2 regions of the Streptococcus sp. F2 genome follow, and region 2 is predicted to be linked to the other one. Evidence: predicted binding sites of a transcription regulator. Region 2 holds the regulator's gene; the other holds the start of a gene.

Region 1 (7,454 bases), on a different contig from region 2:
CTATTGGTCATCAAGCGTTCTGTGGCTGCTGGCTTTTCTGAAAATTCTTGGGTTTTGATGAATTGGCCTGTCTGACTGATAAAATAAGTTTTCACCAAAAACTTATCATAGTTAACTGCTCGCATCACGCTCTCTGCTGAAAGCACTGAGACTTCACGTTCTGCTGATCGGCCTCCGTATAATAGAACTAACGTTTGTTTAGACATAGCTAACCTTTCCTAACTGAATTAAATGTCTCCTTATTATAGCAAAAAGGAGGAGGCTTTTCAAAATCTTCTGATAATAGTTATCTCTGTTGAAGTTACTTGAGGTAATCTTTAAAACCTCTTGACCTCTTGAGGCTTTTACGAAGCAAAAATGCCTTTTTCTGCCAGCACTTAAAGTTCTGTGCGGTTTTCAATAGCTCTTAACAAGGTGACTTCATCTGCGTATTCAATATCTGACCCCACTGCGAGCCCTCTTGCTAAGCGGGTAACTTTGATTCCTGCTGGTTTCAAGACCCGTGAAATATACATAGATGTTGCTTCGCCATCAGCTGTGGCATTGGTCGCTACGATAACTTCAGTCACTTTACCGTCCATTAAACGGGTAATTAAACTTTTTAGATTGATATCATCCGGACCAACACCATTCATCGGTGAAATTAAACCATGCAGCACATGGTAATAACCATGATACTCTTGAATTTTTTCCATAGCAGAAACATCTTTAGCATCTTCCACCACAAGAATCGTTGTCTGGTCACGACTTGTATCTGTGCAGATAGAACAAGGATCATCATCTGTCAGGTTGCCACAAATGGAACAATAGGTTAATTCTCTTTTAGCTGCCAATAAATTTTTAGCAAAGTCATTGACATCCTCGTCAGACATCCCAATTGTGTAAAAGGCAAGTCTGGTTGCCGTTTTTACCCCAATTCCTGGGAGCTTGGAATAACTTTCGATTAATTTTGCAATAGGGGTTGGGTAAAACACTCAATTCTCCTTTATTGGTTTCCGTACATTGTCATATATAGTGTTATCATTTCTTTAGCAATTAATTGCTGTGCCTTAGCCAGTGAATTGGTCGCATGTGGATACATTACTGCAACAGCGATGTCAGCGTCATCACTTGGTCCATAGGCTACAACATTTAAATTGTAAGTTGCTAAAGGTTGCCCTGTTTTATCCTTAACATAGGTTTCAGCTGTTCCTGTTTTAGCGCTGATACTAACTGGTCCACCTGATAATTCTCGACCTGTGGCATAACCACTGCCACTATTCACCACCTGATAAAAACCATCTTGAATAATCGCCAATTGGTCTCCTGATAAATGAACTTTGTTCAGTAAGCTGGTTTCAATTGCCTGACTTAACTGCCCTGGTCCTTGGCTGCCATCATCTTGGTAAATACCCTCAACAATATGTGGGGCAACCCGATTACCACCATTAGCAATAGTGGCTACATATTGCGCTAACTGCATTGTCGTGTAGTTATCAAACTGACCAAAAGATTCGCTTAGAACATTTGAAATGGTGTAATTGTCCGTTAAATAACCTCTAGATTCTCCAGGCAAATCAATTCCTGTTGGCACACCCATGCCAAATTCCGCGTAGGCCTTTCGCAACGCTGACATGGTTTCTGACATTCCAGAACTTGTTAAAGACATGCCCGGATAATACTCTTGGCCCATCATTTTCAGGGTCAACTTTACCATGTAGGTATTTGAAGAATATTCTAAAGCTTGGCTAGCAGTGATTGGCAGCTGTCCAGCTGTAAACCAAGAATTAATAGGTTTAGAATCTCCAAATTGAATCGATTGGTCCGTAAGAACCTCATTTCCCTCAATGGCTCCTGCCTGCCAACCTGCTGCCAGAGTAGCTCCTTTAACAACAGAACCGGGGGTAAACACGTCGGTAATAGTTCCCAAAGCATCACTATCCACTTGACCTGTCTCCTTGTTATAAGATAAGCCTGACATAGCTAAAACTGCTCCTGTTTTTGGATTCAGCGCAACAGCATAGATTCCTTCAGAATAATCCGCTTGACCACTGGCCACTTCAACCTCATAATACCGCCTTATGATGTCATCTACGCCTTGCTGATAGTCCAAAGGAATCGTTAATTTGATATTCTTACCTGGCTCTCCCTTATCAAGTTGCTGTTCAGAGAGGATTTTGCCTGCCTTATTAGTCTTGATTTCTTTAATCACGTGGTTCCCTTGAAGAACGGATTCGTATTGTTTTTCAAGGTAGGAAGTCCCCACACGGTCATTCATAGCATACCCTTTTTTGAGGTACTGATTAACTTCTTCTTTAGGAAGACCAGCTTCCTCACTAGATACTTTTCCTATAAGGGCTGTTAAGCTTGTATTGGCAACCTGTCGTTCCCAATCGGTCCCAATAGCAATACCTGGTAATGTTGTTTGATTAGCCCGAATATTCTTAATAATTTCTTCATTTAAGGGATTGGTTCTTAAATTAACCGTTGTAAAAACAGCCGCTCCATTCATTTGATTAAAAATAGCAATGGTTTTCAAGTCCTCATCTGAGTAGTGAAGGTCACTTTCTTTTACAGAAGCAACAGCATTGGCATAAATCGTCGCTTCCGTTAAGCGATTGCCAAACCTGTCTAGAACAGCCTTTTTAGGAAGTCTCTTAACAATTTTGGCATACACATCTGGATCAGCCAAATAAAAATCTTTTTTAGCTCGGCTTGTCACGCTAGCTTCTGGGTACGAAACATAACTTGCCAGATGCCTAGCTAGAACTTTCAGTTCGTTAGCACTGGCTTTTGGACTTCTGGTGTAAGTAACCACATCTTTTATGGTATTTGAGACAAGGGGTTTGCCACTAAAATCAAAAATTTTCCCACGAGGTTGAGCCACTTTAACCTTATAAACGGTAGAAGATTTTAGCTTACTCACGTAAAAAGAGGTCGTGTAAATTTGCATGTAGGCCAACCGTAAAATCAGTCCGACAAATAATAAGACAATAATCAAAAAAAGGAGATGAAGTCGTCTCGGAATACTTGCTTTATTTTTAGTAATGAGTGATGCCATTGTGTTCTTCTGCTCCTCCTTTTTAAACTTCGCTTCTTATTTTATCACAAATTATAAAAAGAAGACCGGGAATAAAGTCTTCCCAGTCTAAAAATTTTATCTGAACTTATGCTTTCTCAGGATGATAGTAAGCTTTGAAATAAAAGAGACTCACAAAAATAGCTCCGCCAATAATATTACCAGCATAGACAAAGGTAAAGTTAAGGATAAAGTCCAACCAAGTTGCTCCACCTTCAAAAATTGCTGCTGGAATGACAAAAGCGTTTGCCACACTATGCTGAAAACCAAGTGCTACAAAGGTCATAACAGGGAACCAAGTACCAAGGAGTTTACCCGTAGCATCACTTGCGCCATAACATAACCATAAAGCAAGACCCACAAACCAGTTGCAACCAATCCCTGATACAACGGCTTGTAAAGGTGTTGCGGCTATCTTAGCATGAGCCACTTCTATCACTTCTTCTTTAAAAATTCCTGCCGAGGTCAATCCTAAAAAATGCCCAAAAACAAAGGCTACAAATACCGCACCAATAACATTAAATAAGGTAATGATGAGCCAGTTGTTTATCAAGTCCTTGGCTTTAATCTTTTTGGCGAAAAAGGCCGCTGAAACAGCCATCATGTTTCCTGTAATTAATTCTCCACCAGCCATCAAGATAATAATCAATCCAATTGGAAATGCACAGGCCCCCAGAACACTCGAGAAAGCTCCAAATGTCTCTAAACCACTAGCAGCAATCCTAACGTAGAGCAAGTAGCCTAAACTAATCATTGCGCCTCCAATAAAGCCTAAAATAGACTTGGCAAGAAATGGCTTACTAATCTTATGCTCGCCAATATGAATTGTTGATGCTAAAATCTGTTCTGGTGTTTTCATTACATCTCCTTTTGTTATCGTATTCACAAATGCACTTTTTAGTATATCAATTTTTTAAAAAAATGCAAGCCCTTCCATAGTGAAAGGGCCAGTTTTATAGATGGAGGAGCCATCAAGACTACCTAGCTAAGGTTTTGCAATGGATAAGTCTAATTCAGCAGCTAAAAATCTCCAGAGAGCTAAAGCAAGATAAAAATCTACCATGCCATGAATCAGAGACCCCACACCAATCAGGCCAAACATTGACCAAAAATAGGATAAAGAGGTTGCAGTTGTTGCTGTCATAGCATAGACAACCACAAATTCAGTCAATCCATGAAGAACATTGACTAAAAAGGCAAACCATAAGGTTTTGAGTGGAGATTTAATCGTTTGAGGGGATTTGCTCAACCACCAAGCTGCCAAGACAGCAAACAAAAGGTGCGAAAAAGCTCTCAAGACAATAATAAGGGGAAAGCCAGCCAATAAAAAACCTAGCCCCGTTCCAAGGGCTACAAAAAGAGCCACAGGAACAGATATGAAAACAGCTAGAAATAAGGGAACATGACTAGCCAGTGTGAAAGAGGCTGGGCCGATAATCAGCTTAAGAGGCATAATCATTGGAATTAAAATAGCAAAAGCAACTAAGATCGAAACATAGGCAATTAATTGTGTTGGTTTTTTAGTCATTATATCTCCTTTTAAGAGATAGTATAACGCATTGGTTTACAAGTGTCAAGACACCTATAAAGCAATCCGCTGTTCCGATTGCTATTTATTCTTTGGACTCTCTACCGACCAGTATATAGAATGCCCGCTGCTTCTAAATCTTGGGACATTGCTTCAAAAGCTTCTTGACTCGGGCAGGAAATCAAATGGCTGTGCAACCCTTCTGTCAAAGATGATAGCAATTCAGCATTAGAGTGGTTTAGTTTTTTCATAAAGTTAGTCACATCAGACTGACTTTTTATATTCAAGGGGGCTGTAATCATGCCATAAATAGGATGTTCTACTTCAACAGTAGTAATAATTCCCTGATGCGCTAAAATGATTTGCAATTCTTTTTCTGTCTCTGCCAAACCGTGTTGACAGACAATGCGGGCACAAAATTGGTGACTAAACAGAGCTGTTGACATGATATAGCCTTTAGGAGTTGAAATGATATCAATTTGTTGGGCACGAAGTAAGGCGACATCTCCAACAATGACTTGGCGACTAACACCTAGCAACTTAGCCAAATAAGTAGCGGACAAGGCCTCTTGTTCGCCAGTTAAGTACTCAATAATTTTTTGACGACGTTCTTCTGCTTTCATAATCTATCCTTTTTTTCAAGTTAGTTCTATCATACCACATTTTTCAGAAGAAACTCCTGTCTCTCATAAGTAAGACAAGAAAAAACCAGACCAAAGTCTGGTTTCACAATTATTCACCACCGAGGTAGTATTCTTTAACAATGTTAAGTTTTTCATCCAATTCGAAAACAAGTGGTGGGAAGTTTGGAATTTCCACATCCATGATTTCGTCATCAGAAAGACCTTTAATGTGTTTAACAAGAGCGCGGATTGAGTTACCGTGTGCACCAACAAAGACGTTTTTGCCGTCAAGAAGAGCTGGAGCAATTTTTTCTTCCCAATAAGGCATTGCGCGTTCAAGGGTTACTTTTAAGTTTTCAGCATCTGGGATAAGAGCTGGATCAAGATCAGCATAACGACGATCATTGTGTGCTGAATACTCGTCATTTTTATCCATAGCTGGTGGTAAAACATCGTATGAACGACGCCAAATGTGAACTTGCTCATCACCAAATTGTTCAGCAGCTTCTGCTTTGTTTTTACCAGTTAAAGCACCATAGTGACGCTCGTTCAAACGCCATGATTTTTCAGTTGGTACCCACAATTGACCAGCATTTTCAAGAGCAAGGTTAGTTGTTTTAATTGCACGTGTTAATACAGAAGTGAATGCAAGGTCAAATTCAATGCCTGCTTCTTTGATCAATTTACCAGCATCAATTGCTTGTTGTGTTCCTTTTTCTGAAAGATCAACATCTGCCCAACCAGTGAAGAGGTTAGCTTTGTTCCATTCTGACTCACCGTGGCGAGCGAAAACCAATTTTACCATTAGTTAATATCTCCTTTTAATTTAAAGGTTGCTACCTTTTTACAACTTCTATTTTACAAGAAATAGGGTAAAAAAGCTAGTCAATTCCTTCTTTTATTGAAAATCCTATTGTGAATATCATGAAAACATTCATTGTTCGGAAATTTATTAATAAAAAGGATTTTTTTCAAAAAATATCTTGCTATTATTCACATCCGGTGGTAGAATAGAAAAAATTTGTCTAAAATATGGAGGAAATAATGGTTTCTACTGCTACACAAATTGGTCATTTCTCTTTCGATAACTGTTTGATGAATGCTGCTGGCGTTTACTGCATGACAAAAGAAGAGCTTATGGAGGTTGAAAAGTCTCAAGCCGCTTCCTTTGTCACCAAAACAGGGACGCTCGAAGCTCGTCAAGGAAATCCTGAACCCCGCTATGCAGATACTAGTCTCGGTTCTATCAATTCGATGGGACTCCCCAATAATGGTTTTCGCTACTACTTAGACTTTGTCAGTGATCTTGCCAAAACCGGGCAACATAAACCTCATTTTCTCTCCGTTGTCGGGCTATCTCCTACTGAAACCGAAACCATTTTAAAAGCCATCATGGCTTCAGATTATGAGGGTCTAGTGGAACTAAACCTTTCTTGCCCGAACGTTCCAGGGAAACCACAGATTGCTTATGATTTTGAAACCACTGATCAACTTCTAGAGAACATCTTTACCTATTACACTAAACCTCTTGGTATCAAATTACCTCCTTATTTTGACATTGTGCATTTTGACCAAGCAGCTGCTATTTTCAATAAATATCCCCTTTCCTTTGTTAACTGTGTCAATTCTATCGGAAATGGTCTAGTACTTGAGGATGAAGAAGTCCTCATCAAACCTAAAAATGGCTTTGGTGGCATTGGTGGAGATTATATTAAACCTACTGCTCTTGCCAATGTCCATGCGTTTTACAAACGCTTAAAACCTACTATCCACATTATTGGTACAGGGGGAGTTAAAACAGGACGCGATGCCTTTGAACATATTCTTTGTGGCGCCAGTATGGTTCAAATTGGTACGGCTCTTCATCAAGAAGGACCGGCTATCTTTGAGCGGGTGACCAAGGAATTAAAAACGATTATGGCAGAAAAAGGCTACCAACGTTTAGCAGATTTTCGTGGGAAATTACGCTACAGAGATTAATCTTAATAGTCAAAAAAGCTTGGAGAGTGGTACTTTGTACACTTTCCAAGCTTCTTTTTAAAATGGAAATTTTTTTGAAGGGACGGCATCATTTTCTTGGGCCTGTTTTTGCTGGTCAGTTGATTCAACTTTCCTTTTTTGCTTGCGCTCAAATCGTTGATATGAATAGAAAAACAAGATGATTTTGATTATTGAAAATACAGCTAAGCCAATAGTAATAATAGTAAACATAGAATGGTTTTCTCTTTCCTCAATCTCACTATTA
Region 2 (7,454 bases):
TTATTAAGGACAGGAAATAAAGAAAAACACGTTTTGGAATTATCTTCTTACCTGTTGTCACATTTAGAAAGCTTAGCAGATTTTAAAAAGCTGTCCCTGCAAGAATTACAAACCTTAGCGGGAATCGGTAAAGTTAAAGCAATTGAAATCAAAGCAATGATTGAATTGGCTGCTAGGATTCAAGCAACTGAGCAAACAATGTCTGAGAGGATTCTTTCGAGTGTTCAGATTGCAGAGAAGATGATGGCTGTTTTAGGCGATAAAAAGCAGGAGCATTTAGTGGTTCTGTATTTAGATAGTCAAAATCGCGTGATTGAAGAGAAAACGATTTTTATAGGGACAGTCAGACGTTCGATCGCAGAACCTAGAGAAATTTTATATTACGCTTGTAAAAATATGGCAACAAGTCTTATTGTGGTTCACAATCACCCATCAGGAAGTATTGACCCGAGTCCTAATGATTACGCTTTTACTGAAAAAATAAAACGATCATGTGAAGACCTAGGCATCATTTGCCTGGATCACATCATCGTTAGTTATCAATCTTATTATAGTTTCCGAGAAAAATCATCTCTTTTCTAGCTTCAAAGTCATTGACAAATAAATCAAAGAGTTGTAAATCTTCCTTGCGAAAACCTTGAAGCAACTCAGGATGCCATTGAACACCCAAAAAAGGAATAGCCTCGTTAGTAGAAACAACAGCTTCAATCGTTCCATCACGAGGGTCTCTTGCAATAACTTTTAAATCATCAGCTACCTTTTTCAGACTTTGATGATGAAAAGAATTAATGACAGTTTTCTTACCATAGATAGGATATAAAATGGAATCTTCATCCACAATCATTTCATGCGATAGAAAATCAGAAGGAGCATCTTGCCAATGGGAAGGGATATTCTGGTTTAAACTGCCACCTAAGGCAACGTTCATTAACTGAGTCCCACGACAGACGCCTAAAATAGGTTTTTTCTGGGCTATAGCTTCTTTAATGATGGCTAGTTCAAAGTGATCTCGTTCGGGTGAGAAATCATCAACAAAGGCAGCTTTTTCTTCTTGATAATATTTAGGGTCTACATTTTGTCCCCCAATCAAGATTATTTTATCGACCATGGACACATACACCTTAGCAGCTGATTCATCACCAATTGGTAGTAGAAGCGGTAAGCCACCTGCATCAGTAACTGCCTGGACAAAACCAGTAGGCGCATATGACCACGGCAGATTATCTAGAGCGATATTTAATCTTTGGTTTGCACTTATTCCAATAATGGGTTTGGACATTGTACCTCCTTAGTCAAGATGGTTTTGATTCATAAAATAGAGAAGGGTTTGCAATTCGCTAGTTAAATCAACGGATTGGACAATCACACCTTTTGGAACCTGTAAATGGACAGGAGCGAAACTTAGAATCCCTTTAATACCAGCTTCAATGAGTTGTTCGGATACTTCTTGAGCATAGATACTTGGCACAGTTAAGATAGCCGTTTCAATATCAGTATTGTCAAGTCGGTCTTTGATGGTTGAAATCCCATAAATTGGAATACCATCAGTGGTCTTGGTCCCTACAAGAGGGTTATCATCAGTATCAAATCCCATTGCAATCTGCATTTTATTACGGTCATGGAAACGGTAGTGTAAGAGTGCGCGACCAATGTTACCACATCCAACTAAAATCACGTTAGTAGTAGAGTGATCGTTAAGTAAATCAGCAAAGAAATTCATTAATTTGGTGACATCATAACCAAAGCCACGACGTCCTAATTCTCCAAAATAAGAAAAATCTCGACGAACAGTTGCCGAATCAATGCCCATAGCATCTGCAATTTGTTTAGAGCTTGCTTTTTCAACCTGATCAGCATGAAAACGTTTGAAAATGCGGTAATAGAGTGATAAGCGTTTTGCGGTCGCTTTTGGAATAGATTTATCAATAACCACTGTTTAACTCCTTATAGAATTGTCATTACATTTATCTTTCTTTATTGTAACAGAAAGTTTGTGAAAAATGCAACGTTTTGTTCATTATTTTGTGAAAGATTTCCTTTCATAGAAACCGTAACTGGTTTATAAGAAGATAAAAAAAGCTAAGAAAAAACTTCTTAGCTTTGCTATTTTAGTGAAGGCCTTGTTGCTCAAGGAAAAAGTAGAGGTTACCAAACTGTCCCTTATAATCTAGTTGCTGGCCATCTACCATTACCTTGTTAACAGGGAAATAATCTGCAATAGCAATTTGACAAGCTAATTGCGCCTGTTTATAGTCATCATAACTAGCGTAGGAAATCTGCTTTTCCTGTTTGTTATTGTTTAAATAGCTAATGTCAATCATTGTCTGTTACCTCCCTTTTTGATAGCACCATTATAGTACGTTGGGAAGAGAAATACAATTGATTAGCTTAGACTTTTGTTTTACTAAAAATATCACGTTCGACAAGGCTATCCATAAGGAAATAAAACTTGTCTTGAAGAATTTTATTATCTTCAGATTTAAAAATATTAACTAACCTAAGACCAGATTGATCCGTAATAGCGAGTTTAAAACCATCGAGTTCTTTATTTATCGTAATTTTTAAAGGAAAACCTTCTCCTGAATTAGGAACTTTTTCTAACAAGCGGGTTAACTGATAATGCCCCACCTTGGTTTGTGTAAAAGTAGTGTCTCTTAAAGTGTATTTTTTGACAGTTGGACTGATTTGGTAACGATAGTTACAGTCTTCTAAAGTAATTTCTTTTTCAAATGCCATCTGATTCTCCTAGAATTTTTCGTAAGGCTTGAGCCAATTGAGTGACTTCTTCGAAAGTATTTTGATCTGACAGGCTGATGCGAATGGATTCTGTTAGGCGATGAGACTCTTTGCCATAGTAAGCTGCAAGTACATGACTTGGCTCAACGGTTCCAGCTGTACAAGCAGATCCTGTCGACACTGCAAAACCAGCTAAGTCAAGTTGGGTTAGTAGGACTCCATTTTGATAGCCAGGAAAGCCAATGTTAATCACCTGTGGAAGAGAGCTTGAGCCTTGATTAAGGTAATAAGAGAGTCCCTCTAGTTGTTCCAACAAGTGATCTCGTAAAGAAGTGATATGATTGGTTGCTGACAGACAGTTAGTTAAAGCATCTTTTAGAGCTTGTGCCATCCCCACAATGCCTGGTAAGTTTTCAGTGCTAGCTCTGCGTTTATGTTCTTGTTCTCCCCCATGAAGCAGGGAGTCCATAATCATTCCTCTACTATAAAGGAATCCAATCCCCTTAGGACCGTGAAATTTATGAGCAGACGCTGATAAGAAATCAATCCCCAACTGCTCAGGAAAAATATCAAATTTTCCGATAGCTTGTACAGCATCTACGTGAAAAACCGCTTGATGGTCTCTAAGGAGGTTTCCAATCTCTTGAATAGGTAAGACATCACCTGTTTCATTATTAGCATACATCATACTTACTAAAATCGTATCATCTCGGAGCGCCTTTTTAACGTCAGCCAAATCAATTGTTCCATTTTGGCAAGGCAAATAAGTCACCTCGAATCCAAATCGGTCTTCAAGATAGGCCATAGTGTGAAGAACAGAATGGTGCTCAATAGCAGTTGTGATGAGGTGCTTACCCTTATTTTGATTAGCCAAGGCGTAGCCTTTAATAGCTGTATTGTTGCTTTCTGTCCCCCCAGAAGTGAAAGTAATGTGGCGAGCATTAACGTCTAAGAGATTGGCGATTGTTTGGCGAGATTCTCTGAGAGTTTTGCTTGCTTGGCGTCCGTAAGAGTGAATACTAGAAGGATTGCCAAAAACATCTGTCATCGTCTCTGTCATTACTGTGATGACAGAGGGACTAAGTGGGGTAGTAGCAGCGTTGTCAAAATAAATCATGCGTCATGTTTACCTTTGGGTTTATAGGAGAAAAGAGGACTCAATGGTTTTCTTTCGTGAATTCGGATGATTGCTTCTGCAATCAAGTCGCTAGCACTAAGGTAAGTGACATTTTCTGGGACACGGTTTTTGGTCTTAACAGAATCTGTAACGATAATTTCTTTAATCGGAGCAGTTTCCAAAACATCAGCAGCACCACCCGCAAACAATCCGTGACTAGCAACGGCGTAAATGTCAGTTGCACCTGCTCGTTCAAGGATCTTAGCAGCTTCTGCAAAAGTTTTTCCAGTGTTAAGAATATCATCAATCAAAATAGCTTTTTTACCAGAAACATCACCGATAACATAGCCCTCTTCACGCTCTGAGTCATCCTGTGCGTAGTCAATAATAGCAATTGGAGAATCCAGATACTCTGCTAAGCTTCTAGCACGTTTAATGCCAGAATTTTTTGGGCTCACTACAACAGTATCGGCACCTGCCAAGCCAAGTTGGCTGTAATGCTCTGCAAACAATGGCACTGTGAAAAGATTATCCACTGGAATATCAAAGAAGCCCTGTACTTGAACGGCATGCAAGTCAAGTGTGACAACGCGGTCAATACCAGCTTTGGTTAGCATGTTAGCAACTAATTTAGCTGTGATAGGTTCACGAGATTTAGCTACGCGATCTTGGCGTGAGTATCCAAAATAAGGTAAAACAATATTGACAGTGTTGGCGCTAGCACGTTTACAAGCATCAATCATGATGAGTAATTCCCAAAGGTTATCATTGACAGGAAAACTAGTGGATTGAATGATGTAAAGATCATCGCCACGAACTGTTTCTTCAATGTTAATCATAATTTCCCCATCAGAGAATTGGCGGGAAGAAATTTTCCCAAGAGGAATTCCAGATGCTTTCGAAATTTTCTCGGCAATCGGGAGATTTGATGTGAGTGAGAACAGTTTGATTTGCTTGTCAGCATATCGTTCAGTCATGATAAATTTAGCTCCTTCATTTCAACAAGTAGAATAAACAGGAAGAAATTCCAAGTTTTATTCAAAGTGATTCATTAACATTACTATTTTAACAAAAAAACAGAAAAATTTCAGTCTTTCTGTTGCTTTTATCTGCTATTTCTAGGATTCTTCAAGGTTTTGCTAAAACGCGCAACTTTGCTTTTAGCATACTTAAAGGCAATCTGATGTTGGGTTAAAAAAAGATCAAAATCGATTTTTCCTTTGATTGGATCAGTAACTTCTAACTCTAATTCATAGTCTTTAGTATTGGCATACTGATTGTAATCCAAAGCCATTTTCCCAATTGGGGTATCGCTTTCTCTCCGAATAGTTGTCAAATGTCCAAACGTTTTAAGAGCCTCTAAATCAATCCCAATAGAAGTGATTATGTCAAGAGCTGGCGACTCTGGCAAGTGCCCATGCTTAATCATGTCTTTTGCTTGCTCAAGAGTAAGGGGGAGATTGTATTCACGGTTACCAACTTTTTCAGGAACTTTCAAGGTTAGTTCGGCACTATTTGTAAAGGTACGAATGCGCAGTGACATCTTATTAGCTTTTAAATCAAACCCCTCGGTGTCGATGTAATAATTAGTCTGTGTCACTGGAGCTACATGACTCATTTGAGAAAGGAGACGATTGTATTCATCTTTGGTTAATAAGGTTTTGTATTCAATTTCTAGGTTGGTCATGGGAAATTCCTTTTAAACTTAATTTGTGCTATAATAAATTGTTATTTCAATTTTATATTAATATCCTAGCTTTGACAAGAAAGGAGAAAACAGGTGGCTTTAGATTGGGAAGAATTCTTAGACCCTTACATTCAAACCGTTGGTGAATTAAAAATTAAATTGCGTGGTATTCGCAAGCAATTTCGTAAGCAAAATCGTTATTCCCCTATTGAGTTTGTAACAGGACGGGTGAAATCAGTTGAAAGCATCAAAGAAAAAATGGTCCTGCGTGGGGTTCTTGAAGAAAATATAGCGCAAGACATCCAAGATATTGCCGGTCTCCGTATTATGGTGCAATTTGTAGATGATGTTGAAGAGGTTTTAGCTTTGCTACGTCAGCGGCAAGACATGACAATTGTCTATGAACGAGATTACATTCGCAATATGAAATCCAGTGGCTACAGGTCTTACCATGTGGTTGTTGAGTATCCTGTTGATACCATTGAAGGTCAAAAAAAGGTTCTAGCTGAAATTCAAATCCGTACTTTAGCGATGAATTTTTGGGCAACGATTGAACATTCGTTGAACTATAAATATGGCGGAGATTTCCCAGAAGAAATCAAAAAACGACTTGAAGTGACCGCAAAAATTGCCTTAGAATTAGACGAAGAAATGCGTAAAATTCGAGAAGATATTCGGGAGGCTCAATTATTGTTTGACCCCGTGACACGAAATTTAAGTGATGGTGTAGGAAATAGTGATGACACAGATGAATTATACAGATAAGGTGAAGCGAGTTGCCATTATTGCGAATGGCAAATATCAAAGCAAACGCGTTGCCTCTAAACTTTTCGCCGTATTTAAAGATGATCCTGATTTTTACTTATCAAAGAAAAATCCAGACATCGTGATTTCTATTGGCGGGGATGGGATGCTCTTATCTGCCTTTCACATGTATGAAAAAGAATTAGATAAGGTACGTTTTGTAGGAATCCATACAGGTCACCTGGGATTTTATACCGATTATCGTGATTTTGAAGTTGATAAATTAATTGATAATTTAAGAAAAGACAAAGGAGAGCAAATCTCCTATCCCATCCTGACAGTGGTTATTAGTTTGGATGATGGCCGTGTTATTAAAGCGCGTGCCTTAAATGAGGCTACAGTCAAGCGCATCGAAAAGACAATGGTAGCAGATGTTATCATCAACCATGTGAAATTTGAAAGCTTCAGAGGTGATGGCATTTCTGTATCAACGCCTACTGGAAGTACAGCATATAATAAATCCTTAGGAGGAGCTGTCTTACATCCGACGATTGAAGCTCTCCAATTAACGGAAATTTCTAGCCTTAATAATCGTGTCTTTAGAACCTTGGGCTCATCAGTCATTATTCCAAAAAAAGATAAGATTGAGTTGGTGCCGAAACGCTTAGGTATTTATACCATTTCCATTGATAATAAAACCTATCAGCTCAAAAATGTCACTAAAGTGGAGTATTTTATCGACGATGAGAAAATTCATTTTGTTTCATCTCCAAGTCATACGAGCTTTTGGGAAAGGGTCAAGGATGCCTTTATTGGAGAGATTGACTCATGAGATTTGAATTTGTAGCAGACAAACGAACAAAAGTAAAAACTCTGTTAAAAAGTCATGATGTCTCCAAAGGACTATTGGCGAAAATCAAATATAAGGGTGGTAATATATTAGTAAATGGTATCGAACAGAATGCCATTTATTTATTAGATATTGGGGATGTGGTAACTATTGACATTCCAAAAGAAGAGCCTTTTGAAAAGCTGGAAGCGATTCCTTTTGACTTGGACATTGTCTATGAAGATGATCATTTTCTAGTCATTAATAAACCCGTTGGCTTTGCCAGTATTCCGAGTGCCATTCATTCCAATACTATTGCCAACTTTATCAAGGCATATTAT

Evidence for each region. The regulator Rex, encoded in region 2, represses fermentation and respiration genes when NADH is low (regulators of the CRP and FNR family bind a similar motif). The targets are predictions, from matches to a motif close to TTGTGAANTANTTCACAA.
Region 1: a site for Rex is predicted at 3,929-3,946, ahead of ACYTR8_RS07035 (formate/nitrite transporter family protein). Genes of this name have one in related genera too.

The regions. Positions count from the first base shown of each region.
Region 1 is NZ_JBWKAI010000020.1:4,944-12,397, reverse strand. Features, by position in the region: gene ACYTR8_RS07050 (D-alanine--D-alanine ligase) at 1-206, opposite strand, end outside; gene recR (recombination mediator RecR) at 378-974, opposite strand; gene pbp2b (penicillin-binding protein PBP2B) at 986-3,040, opposite strand; gene ACYTR8_RS07035 (formate/nitrite transporter family protein) at 3,147-3,917, opposite strand; gene ACYTR8_RS07030 (hypothetical protein) at 4,044-4,586, opposite strand; gene ACYTR8_RS07025 (transcription repressor NadR) at 4,688-5,209, opposite strand; gene ACYTR8_RS07020 (phosphoglycerate mutase) at 5,319-6,014, opposite strand; gene ACYTR8_RS07015 (dihydroorotate oxidase) at 6,254-7,189, shown strand; gene ACYTR8_RS07010 (hypothetical protein) at 7,247-7,420, opposite strand.
Region 2 is NZ_JBWKAI010000006.1:53,009-60,462, forward strand. Features, by position in the region: gene radC (RadC family protein) at 1-582, shown strand, start outside; gene ACYTR8_RS03410 (gamma-glutamyl-gamma-aminobutyrate hydrolase family protein) at 533-1,279, opposite strand; gene ACYTR8_RS03415 (redox-sensing transcriptional repressor Rex) at 1,289-1,933, opposite strand; gene ACYTR8_RS03420 (DUF4649 family protein) at 2,109-2,321, opposite strand; gene ACYTR8_RS03425 (DUF1831 domain-containing protein) at 2,389-2,736, opposite strand; gene ACYTR8_RS03430 (cysteine desulfurase family protein) at 2,726-3,853, opposite strand; gene ACYTR8_RS03435 (ribose-phosphate diphosphokinase) at 3,850-4,830, opposite strand; gene ACYTR8_RS03440 (CYTH domain-containing protein) at 4,959-5,540, opposite strand; gene yjbM (GTP diphosphokinase) at 5,634-6,305, shown strand; gene ACYTR8_RS03450 (NAD kinase) at 6,280-7,116, shown strand; gene ACYTR8_RS03455 (RluA family pseudouridine synthase) at 7,113-7,454, shown strand, end outside.